One region of the Pseudomonas sp. SP16.1 genome, then DNA from elsewhere that is predicted to be linked to it. Evidence: predicted binding sites of a transcription regulator. Region 1 holds the regulator's gene; the other holds the start of a gene.
The links. Region 1 encodes sigma-54, which starts transcription at its own class of promoters, with help from an activator protein. Its sites were predicted from a motif close to ANTGGCATNNANNTTGCTNT; they were not measured.

Region 1 (5,449 bases):
GGTAGGCGCTGGCCACGCCAACGAACTTGGCGGCGGCTCGGGCGTGCAGGCCCAGCTTGTTGATGATGGTGATTTCACGGGCTGGCATCGCGGCAGAGTTCCTTAGCTGAGGTCGCGGTGGCGCACCTGGACGTTCTTCAGCGGCTTTTTCAGCGCCTCGCTGAGGCGATTGGCCAGGTATACCGAGCGATGGTGGCCGCCGGTACAGCCGATGGCGATGGTGACATAGGCGCGGTTGCTGGCGGCGAAGCGCGGCAACCATTTATCCAGATAGGCGAGGATATCCTGATACATCTCCTCGACCTCCGGTTGCGCCGCCAGGTAATCGACCACTGGCTGCTCGAGGCCGGAGAAATCGCGCAGCTCCGGCTTCCAGTACGGGTTGGGCAGGCAGCGGGCGTCGAATACCAGATCGGCATCCACCGGCATGCCGCGCTTGAAGCCGAACGACTCGAAGAGGAAGGCCGTGCCCGGTTCAGGCTGATTGAGCAGGCGTAGCTTGAGGCTATCGCGCAGCTGATAAAGGTTGAGGTGGGTGGTGTCGATCTTCAGGTCGGCGAGATCGACGATGGGCGCCAGCACCTGGGTTTCGTCGGCGATGGCCTCGGCCAGCGAGCGGTGCTCGTCGGTCAGCGGGTGGCGCCGGCGGGTTTCCGAAAAGCGCTTGAGCAGCGTTTCGTCGTCGGCGTCGAGGTAGAGCACATCGCAGTGGATGTTGCGTTGGCGCACCTGCTCCAGCAGCTCGGGGAAGCGCCGCAGATGGCTCTGCAGGTTGCGCGCGTCGATGGATACCGCCACTTGCGGCAGCAGCATCTCGGTGTTGAGCAGGGCGCGTTCCGCCAAGTCTGGCAACAGACCGGCGGGCAGGTTGTCGATGCAGTAGAAACCGTTGTCCTCAAGCACATCGAGGGCGGTGCTCTTGCCCGAGCCGGAGCGGCCGCTGACGATGATCAGGCGCATGTTTATCGACCGTTCTGGATGTCCACGACCACCTGATAGAGATCTTCACCGACCGGGGCCTGGCGCAGGCGTTCGCGCACGTCCTGGCGATCGAGCATGCTGGCGATCTGGCGCAGCAGTTCGAGGTGGGCGTCGGTGGCCGCTTCCGGCACCAGCAGGACGAACAGCAGGTCGACCGGGGCGCCGTCGATGGCGTCGAAGTCCACCGCGCTGTCCAGGCGCAGCACCGCGCTGATCGGCGCGGTGCAGCCGGCCAGGCGGCAGTGGGGAATGGCGATGCCGTTGCCGAAACCGGTGGAGCCGAGTTTCTCGCGGGCGATGAGGCTTTCGAAGATGTCCTGCGCGTCGAGGTCGGGCAGATCGCGCGCCACCAGATTGGCGATCTGCTCGAGCACGCGCTTCTTGCTGCCACCCGGCACGTTCACCAGGGAACGGCCGGGGGTCAGGATGTTTTCAAGTCGGATCATGGATGGGGAATGTCAGCGGGCCGTGGCGCCTTGCAGGCGTTCGAGCTGCTTTTCCTTGTGCTTGATGAGTTGACGGTCGAGTTTGTCGGCCAACAGATCGATGGCGGCGTACATGTCCTGGTGTTCGGCGTTGGCGACGACCTCACCGCCGGCGACGTGCAGAGTGGCTTCGATCTTTTGCTTGAGCTTTTCGACCTCCATGGTCACCTGAACGTTGGTGATCTTGTCGAAGTGGCGTTCCAGTCGGCCCAGTTTCTCGCCGACATAGTCACGCAGGGCGTCGGTCACATCCAGCTGATGTCCACTGATGTTGACTTGCATACCGCTTTCTCCTTGTTGCCTTGTGTAAGAGACGGGTCTTGGGCGACCCGCCACCGGAACACTTTGGCCTGGAAGCCCCCGCTTCCAGCTGATCTGGGTCACATCAGTCGCTTGCGTTCGCTGGAGGGCGCTATGCCGAGGGATTCGCGGTATTTGGCGACCGTCCGACGGGCGACTTGGATGCCTTGTGCCTCCAGTAAACCAGCGATCTTGCTGTCGCTCAACGGCTTTTTCGCGTTTTCTGCGGCGACCAGTTTCTTGATGATGGCGCGGATCGCGGTGGACGAGCATTCGCCGCCTTCGGCGGTGCTGACGTGGCTGGAGAAGAAGTATTTCAGCTCGTAAATGCCGCGCGGGGTGTGCATGAATTTCTGCGTGGTGACCCGCGAGATGGTCGACTCGTGCATGCCCACCGCCTCGGCGATGTCATGCAGGACCAGCGGCTTCATCGCCTCGTCGCCATAGTCGAGGAAACCGCGCTGGTGCTCGACGATCTGCGTGGCGACCTTCATCAGCGTCTCGTTGCGGCTCTGCAGGCTCTTGATGAACCAGCGCGCCTCCTGCAACTGGTTGCGCATGAAGGTGTTGTCGGCACTGGAGTCGGCGCGTTTGACGAAGCCGGCATACTGCGGGTTGACCCGCAGGCGCGGCATGGCCTCCTGGTTCAGCTCCACCAGCCAGCGGTCGTTGTGCTTGCGTACGATGACGTCGGGCACTACGTATTCCGGCTCGCTGGATTCGATCTGCGAGCCGGGACGGGGATTGAGGCGCTGGATCAGTTCGATGACCTGCTTGAGCTCGTCTTCCTTGAGCTTCATGCGCCGCATCAGCTGGGCGTAGTCGCGGCTGCCGAGCAGCTCCAGGTAATCGCCGACCAGGCGCTGGGCCTCGCTCAGCCAGGGCGTGCTCGCCGGCAGCTGGCGCAGTTGCAGCAGCAGGCACTCGCGCAGATCGCGGGCGCCGATGCCGGCCGGCTCGAACTGCTGGATGCGGTGCAGCACCACTTCCACTTCGTCCAGTTCGATGTCCAGTTCGGGGTCGAAGGAGTCGGTGACTTCCTCGAGGGTTTCTTCCAGATAGCCGTCGTTATTGATGCAGTCGATCAGGGTGGCGGCGATCAGCCGGTCCTTGTCCGACATCGGCGCCAGGTTGAGTTGCCAGAGCAGGTGGCTCTGCAGGCTCTCACCGCTGGAGGTGCGGGTGGTGAAGTCCCACTCGTCGTCGTCATTGCTCGGCAGACTGCTGGCGCTGGTCTGGTAGACGTCTTCCCAGGCGGTGTCGACCGGCAGCTCGTTGGGGATGCGCTCGTTCCACTCGCCGTCTTCCAGGTTGTCGACCGTCGGAGCGCTTTCCTGGTAGCTGTCTTCCTTGCTCGGCGTCGGCGCGGCGCTCTCCGCGCCGTCGGCCATGGGATCGCTGTTGTCGAAGTCGTCGCCGTCTTCCTGGCGCTCGAGCATGGGGTTGGACTCCAGTGCCTCCTGGATTTCCTGTTGCAGGTCCAGGGTCGACAGTTGGAGGAGGCGGATAGCCTGTTGCAGCTGCGGCGTCATCGTCAGCTGCTGGCCCATCTTGAGGACTAGCGATGGTTTCATTGCAGACCTTAATTCACCGGCGGTTTACGCCTTCCACTACAGGGCGCCGCGGCGCCACCAGGAAGCAAATTATATGCCTGAATTTCTCGGCTTTGCCTAGGGGTTGCCATATTTCTGTAGTGAAATAGCGGGCGACCTACAGGCGGAATTCGTGGCCCAGGTAAACCTCTTTGACCGTCTGGTTGGCGAGAATGGTCTCGGCATCGCCCTCGGCGATCAGCTGCCCGTCGTTGACGATATAGGCGGTTTCGCAGATATCCAGGGTTTCGCGCACGTTGTGATCGGTGATCAGGATGCCGATGCCCTTGGTCTTGAGGTGGTGAATGATCTGCTTGATATCGCCCACCGAGATCGGGTCGACGCCGGCGAAGGGTTCGTCGAGCAGGATGAACTTGGGGTTGGTGGCCAGCGCGCGGGCGATTTCCACGCGGCGGCGTTCGCCGCCGGACAGGCTCATGCCGAGGCTGTCGGCGATATGGTGGATATGGAACTCCTGCAGCAGGTTCTCCAGCTCCGCCTGGCGGCCGGCGCGATCCAGGTTCTTGCGTGTCTCAAGGATGGCCATGATGTTGTCGGCCACCGACAGTTTGCGGAAGATCGAGGCCTCCTGCGGTAGGTAGCCGATGCCGGCGCGGGCGCGGCCGTGCATGGGCTGGTGGCTGACGTCGAGATCGTCGATGCGCACGCGGCCCTGGTCGGCGCGTACCAGGCCGACGATCATGTAGAAGCAGGTGGTCTTGCCGGCGCCGTTGGGGCCGAGCAGGCCGACGATCTGCCCGCTCTCGATGCTCAGGCTGACGTCGCGCACGACCTGGCGCCCCTTGTAGCTCTTCGCCAGGTGTTGGGCTTTGAGAATGGCCATTACTGCTCTGCCTGCTGATCCGCGGGTTTGTTCTTCGGCTGGATGACCATGTCGATGCGCGGGCGCGGCACGCTGACGTTGGTGCCGGTGGCGCGGCCGGCGTTGACGATCTGGCGCTGGGTGTCGTAGACGATCTTCTCGCCTTCGAAGGTGTTGCCTTCCTGGATCACCTTGGCCTGATCGATCAGCACGATGCGCTCGTTGCTGGAGAAGTACTGGATGGTCAGGCCGTAGGCCTTGACGATTTCCTTGTCCACCGCCGGCTTCTGCTCGTAATAGGCCGGTTTGCCCACCGAGGTGAACACGTCGATGTCGCCGCTGGCGGTCTGGGTGATGGTCACTGTGTCTCCAGTGATCTTCAGGGTGCCCTGGGTGATGATCACGTCACCGCGGTAGACCGCCACGCCCTGCTTGTCGTCCAGTTCGGCGCTATCGGCCTGGATGCGGATCGGCTGCTCGCGATCCGATGGCAGTGCCCAGGCAGCCGCGCTTCCCAATGCGGCGCCTAGGCTGAGAATCAGGGGGAGGGTGTTAACGAACCTCATGCTGGCCTCTTACGTTGGACTGCAGGAGCATCCTGCCGTCGTTCAAATACGCTTTCATTCCTTGTGCCGTGGTCACCCCGTTGGCCGCGACGATTCTAACGGCTTGCTGGGTCTGCGCATATTCCTTGTCGGGAATCACGGTCATGCGGCTGCTGGTGATGATGGTCGGGCGGCCCTTGGCGTCGGTGCGGGCGATGCGCACGTCGTCGATCAGTTCCACCTCGACGCCGCCGGGGGAGACCTCGGCACGCTGGCTGGTGACCTTCCACGGCAGGTCGCTGCCGCGGTACAGGTCCAGCTTCGGCTGGCTGACCAGGGTGACGTCGCTGGCCTTGACGTGCTCGAGCTTGTCCGCGCTCATGCGGTAGTGCAGCTTGCCGTCGTCCTGGAACTGCACGGTGCGCGCGCCGATGACATAGAAGTCGATGGCGTTGTCGCTGTCCGTCGATTGCGCCTGGCGGTCGCCGTTGGGGGCGATGTTCCAGTAGCCGAGCGCCGCGACAAGGACGGCGATCAGGGCGAAGATCAGGTAGTTGAGGGCTTTACGCGGCATGGGATGCTCTACAGGTAGGCGGTCTGGGCCGCATCCAGCGTGCCTTGGGCGCGCATGATCAGTTCGCAGAATTCCCGCGCGGCGCCATCGCCGCCGCGCGCCTGGGTGGTGCCATGGGCATGCTGGCGCACGAAGGGATCGGCGCTGGC
Region 2 (5,449 bases), 1.5 Mb from region 1:
CGAGGGTGACCGGCTGCGCGGCGCTGCTGCGCGGCTTGTCGGTGAACACCCGGTTCCCTTCGGCGTCGACGTAGGTGTAGACCTGGGCCAGGGCGCCCTGGGCGAGCAGCAGCAGGCAGAGAAGCAGTGGGCGCATGGCTCAGTTGCCCGGCTTGGGGGTGGCCGGCGGCGGTCGCAGCGCCGGGCTGCCGGTGTTGACCCGCTGCACGGTGAAGCTCACCGGCGCACTGCGCTGGATCGAGCGTTCGCCGCTGAGTACCTCTACGGCCAGGCTGTGCTCGCCGCGGTCGACATTGACCAGTTGCAGGCGCGGCACATTGCTCGGCTGGCCGTGGGGTTGGCCGTCCAGCAGCAGGCGCAGGCGATGGCCGGCGGCCAGGCGCGGCTGGATATCGACGCCGACGCTAAAGGTGCCGTCGTTGGCGCGCAGCGCCGCGTCGTCGGGGAGGTCGGTCAGGCTGAGCACCGTATAAGGCGCCTCGGCCTGCGTGGCGCTTGGTTCTTCGCTGGCGGGCACGGCGCTGGGCGTCGGCATTTCCACCGTATTGGTCGGCGGCAGGTTGATGCTCTCGGCGGCGGTGCCGTCCGGCGGCTGGTTGGTGAACACCGTGTTGCCGTTGGCGTCGGTGTACTTGTAGATCTGTGCGGCCGCCGGCAGGGCCAGGCCGAGCAGCAGGCAAGCGAGTAGCGGGCGCATGGCCGGTCTCCTCTGGGTGATGCCGCTAAGCCTTGCACCGGCAAGGCGTGCTGGCAAGCGCCGCGCTGATGCGTTGTGATGCGTGAGATGAAAGCGGCGTTCTGTAGGGTATCGCGGGGCCGCCTAGGTGTGCGCAGCAATGCCTCGCCCTGTTTTTGGATTGTCGGTGCGCGCGGTGGACCCTGCGGAGCCAAAACTGCTGCGCTGTGACGCACAAGATGAAAGCGGAGGCGGCATTCCCCATCGGAGCCGGCGCATGCGAGCCGTAGGGTGTGCTGTGCGCACCAAATAAAGCGCGGTGATGCTCGATGGTGCGCGCAGCGCACCCTGCCGGCCAAGGCCGCTGGATGTGCGGTGCATAAGAAAGCCCCGCCAGGCAGGGCCGGGCGGGGCTTCGAAGCGCACCGCACAGGGCGGCGCGAGTCTGGCTTAGACGCTGTAGTACAGGTCGTATTCCAGCGGGTGCACGAAGGTGCGCACCTTGATTTCTTCTTCGCTCTTCAGCTCGATGTAGGCATCGATGAAGTCGTCGGAGAACACGCCGCCCTTGGTCAGGAACGCGCGGCCCTTGTCCAGCTCTTCCAGGGCTTCTTTCAGGCTGCCGCACACCTGCGGGATCAGCTTGCCTTCTTCCGGCGGCAGGTCGTACAGGTTCTTGTCGGCGGCATCGCCCGGGTGGATCTTGTTCTGGATGCCGTCCAGGCCGGCCATCAGCAGCGCGGCGAAGCACAGGTAGGGGTTGGCCGCCGGGTCCGGGAAGCGCGCTTCGATGCGGCGGGCTTTCGGGCTGGAAACGTAGGGAATGCGGATCGAGGCGGAGCGGTTACGGGCCGAGTAGGCCAGCATGACCGGTGCTTCGAAGCCCGGAACCAGACGCTTGTAGGAGTTGGTCGACGGGTTGGTGAAGCCGTTCAGGGCCTTACCGTGCTTGATGATGCCGCCGATGAAGTACAGGGCGGTCTCGGACAGACCGGCATAGCCTTCGCCAGCGAAGGTGTTCTTGCCGTCCTTGGAGATCGACATGTGCACGTGCATGCCCGAACCGTTGTCGCCGTACAGCGGCTTCGGCATGAAGGTAGCGGTCTTGCCGTAGGCGTCGGCGACGTTGTGCACGCAGTACTTCAGGGTCTGGACTTCGTCAGCCTTGGCCACCAGGGTATTGAACTTCACGCCGATTTCGTTCTGACCGGCAGTGGCCACTTCGTGGTGGTGCACTTCGACGACCAGGCCCATCTCTTCCATGGCGTTGCACATGGCGGTACGGATTTCGTGGTCGTGGTCGCACGGCGGAACCGGGAAGTAACCGCCCTTGACGGCCGGACGGTGGCCCTTGTTGCCGCCTTCGACATCCTGGTCGGTCATCCAGGAGCCCTGCTCGGAGTAGATCTTGAACATCGAGCCGGAAATGTCGGACTTGAACTTCACTTCGTCGAAGATGAAGAACTCGGGCTCCGGACCGACGAACACGGTGTCGCCGATGCCGGTGGTCTTGAGGAATTCCTCGGCGCGCTTGGCGATCGAGCGCGGGTCGCGGTCGTAGCCTTGCATGGTGCTCGGCTCGATGATGTCGCAGACCAGGATCAGGGTCGGCTCTTCGGTGAACGGATCCAGTACGGCGGTCTCGTCGACCGGCATCAGGATCATGTCGGAGGCTTCGATGCCTTTCCAGCCATGGATGGACGAGCCATCGAACATCTTGCCGTGCTCGAAGAAATCTTCGTCCAGGGCGTCACGGGCCGGCATGGTCACGTGGTGCTGCTTGCCCTTGGTATCGGTGAAGCGCAGGTCTACCCACTTCACGTCGTGTTCTTTGATCAGTTGAACAGCCTTAGACATGTTGTCCTCCAGATGGAAAAGGCTCGCTTCGTGGAGCCCCGATATGTGCGGTGAAGCCCGGCGGGATAGTCCTCCAGGGCAACCTGCCTCACAAGGGAGCAAATTGCATGCCAGTGCCCCGGAATGGACGAATGCCCGGAAACTCAGGCGCCGCGCCGCCTGCAGGACGATGGCGTCGAGATATTTGCACCAATTAAGGGCTTGTAAATAAGCGATTGACCCAATTTGGTGCGGTCTATGCGGGGTGCAGTATTTTTGGTCAAAGCTTGAACAATTTCCGCTATAATCCGCGCCCCTGTTTTTCCGTCGCCTCCTCGGGCGCTTTATTCATGAAGCTGATCGTCAAAGTTTTCCCGGAAATCACCATCAAGAGTCGCCCGGTGCGCAAGCAGTTCATCCGCCAGTTGGGGAAGAACATCCGCACCGTGCTGCGCGATCTCGATCCCGAGTTGCGGGTGACCGGTGTCTGGGACAACCTCGAGGTGGAGACCGACCTGGACGATCCCAAGCTGCTCGCCGAGATGACCGAGCGCCTGCGCAACACGCCGGGTATCGGCCTGTTCCTCGAGGTCAACGAATACCCGCTGGGCGATCTGGACGACATCACCGAGCACTGCAAGCGTCACTACGCCGACCAGCTGCCGGGCAAGATCTTCGCCGTGCGCTGCAAGCGTGGCGGCAAGCATCCTTTCAGCTCCATCGACGTCGAGCGCCATGTCGGCTCGCGCCTGCGCCAGGAATGCGGCGCCGCCGGCATCGACCTGAAGAAGCCGCAGGTCGAGGTACGCATGGAGATCCGCGACCAGCGTCTGTTCGTGGTGCACAACCGCCACGAAGGCCTGGGTGGCTACCCGCTCGGCTCGCTGGAGCAGACCCTGGTGCTGATGAGCGGCGGCTTCGACTCCACAGTCGCCGCTTATCAGATGATGCGTCGCGGCCTGGTCAGCCACTTCTGCTTCTTCAACCTCGGCGGCCGCGCCCACGAGCTGGGCGTGATGGAAGTGGCGCACTATCTGTGGCAGAAGTTCGGCCGTTCGCAGCGCGTGCTGTTCGTCAGCGTGCCGTTCGAGGAAGTGGTCGGCGAGATCCTCTCCAAGGTCGACAACAGCCAGATGGGCGTGATCCTCAAGCGCATGATGCTGCGCGCCGCCACCCGCGTCGCCGAACGCCTGGAGATCGAGGCGCTGGTCACCGGCGAGGCGATCAGCCAGGTCTCCAGCCAGACCCTGACCAACCTGGCGGTGATCGACGCGGCCACCGACATGCTGGTGATGCGCCCGCTGATCGCCAGCCACAAGCAGGACATCATCGACACCGCCACGCGCATCGGCACCGCCGAGTTCGCCAAGCACATGCCCGAGTACTGCGGGGTGATCTCGGTCAACCCGACCACCCGCGCCCGTGGCTATCGCATCGAGAAGGAAGAAGCGCAGTTCGACATGGCGGTGCTCGACCGTGCCCTGGAGCGTGCCACCCAGTTGCCCATCGACAGGGTGATCGACGAGCTGGGCAAGGACGTGCAGGTCGAGATCGTCTCCGAGGCGCTGGCCGGGCAAATCGTCCTCGACATCCGCCACCCCGATGCCGCCGAGGACGAGCCGCTCACGGTGCCCGGCGTCGAGGTGCAGACGCTGCCGTTCTATGCGTTGAACAACAAGTTCAAGGAACTGGATGAGAATCGCCAGTACCTGCTGTATTGCGACAAGGGCGTGATGAGCCGCCTGCATGCCCACCACCTGCTGAGCGAGGGGCATGCCAATGTGCGCGTTTATCGTCCGGCATAGAACGCCGGGGTTGAATGGCGGGAGTATCCGCCATCGCCCTCCCGACCGATCAGCCCGCTGATCGCGTTTTCTTCATATTCGTCGTCCAGGCTGGGCGACACACCGAATCCTCTGATCGAGATACACACAGTGATCGAAAATCTGCGCAACATCGCCATCATCGCCCACGTCGACCATGGCAAGACCACCCTCGTCGACAAGCTCCTGCGCCTGTCCGGCACCCTCGACCGCAAAGAAGCGGAGAACGAGCGCGTGATGGACTCCAACGATCAGGAAAAAGAGCGCGGCATCACCATCCTGGCCAAGAACACCGCGCTGAAGTGGGGCGACTACAACATCAACATCGTCGACACCCCCGGGCACGCCGACTTCGGCGGTGAAGTCGAGCGCGTGATGAGCATGGTCGATTCCGTGCTGCTGGTGGTCGACGCCCAGGACGGCCCGATGCCGCAGACCCGTTTCGTCACCCAGAAGGCGTTCAAGGCCGGCCTGCGCCCGATCGTCGTGGTGAACAAGATCGACCGTCCCGGCGCGCGTCCGGACTGGGTCATCGACCAGATCTTCGACCTGTTCGACAACCTCGGCGCCACCGACGAGCAGCTGGACTTCCCGATCGTCTACGCCAGTGCCCTGAACGGCATCGCCGGCCTCGACCACGAGAACATGGACGACAACATGGATGCCCTGTTCCAGGCCATCGTCGACCACGTGCCGGCACCGGTCGTCGACGTCGACGGCCCGTTCCAGATGCAGATCTCCCAGCTCGACTACAACAGCTTCCTCGGCGTGATCGGCATCGGCCGCATCGCCCGCGGCACCATCAAGGCCAACACGCCGGTCACCGCCATCGGCGCCGACGGCAAGAAGCGCAACGGCCGTATCCTCAAGATCATGGGTCACTCCGGCCTGCAGCGCGTCGAAGTCCCGGAAGCCACTGCCGGCGACATCGTCTGCGTATCGGGCATGGACGAGCTGTACATCTCCGACACCCTGTGCGACCAGAACAACGTCGAGGCCCTGCCGCCGCTGACCGTCGACCAGCCGACCGTGAGCATGACCTTCCAGGTCAACGACTCGCCGTTCGCCGGCAAGGAAGGCAAGTTCGTCACCAGCCGCAACATCAAGGACCGTC

Region 2: a site for sigma-54 is predicted at 2,629-2,648, ahead of glnA (glutamate--ammonia ligase). Genes of this name have one in related genera too.

The regions. Positions count from the first base shown of each region.
Region 1 covers NZ_JBQYFZ010000001.1:3,432,021-3,437,469, reverse strand. The annotation lists gene ACUTAF_RS16445 (HPr family phosphocarrier protein) at 1-88, opposite strand, end outside; gene rapZ (RNase adapter RapZ) at 103-960, opposite strand; gene ptsN (PTS IIA-like nitrogen regulatory protein PtsN) at 963-1,427, opposite strand; gene hpf (ribosome hibernation-promoting factor, HPF/YfiA family) at 1,440-1,748, opposite strand; gene ACUTAF_RS16425 (RNA polymerase factor sigma-54) at 1,847-3,340, opposite strand; gene lptB (LPS export ABC transporter ATP-binding protein) at 3,477-4,202, opposite strand; gene lptA (lipopolysaccharide transport periplasmic protein LptA) at 4,202-4,747, opposite strand; gene lptC (LPS export ABC transporter periplasmic protein LptC) at 4,734-5,300, opposite strand; gene ACUTAF_RS16405 (KdsC family phosphatase) at 5,309-5,449, opposite strand, start outside.
Region 2 covers NZ_JBQYFZ010000001.1:4,899,835-4,905,283, forward strand. The annotation lists gene ACUTAF_RS23145 (DUF4124 domain-containing protein) at 1-136, opposite strand, end outside; gene ACUTAF_RS23150 (DUF4124 domain-containing protein) at 140-697, opposite strand; gene glnA (glutamate--ammonia ligase) at 1,127-2,533, opposite strand; gene thiI (tRNA uracil 4-sulfurtransferase ThiI) at 2,863-4,317, shown strand; gene typA (translational GTPase TypA) at 4,447-5,449, shown strand, end outside.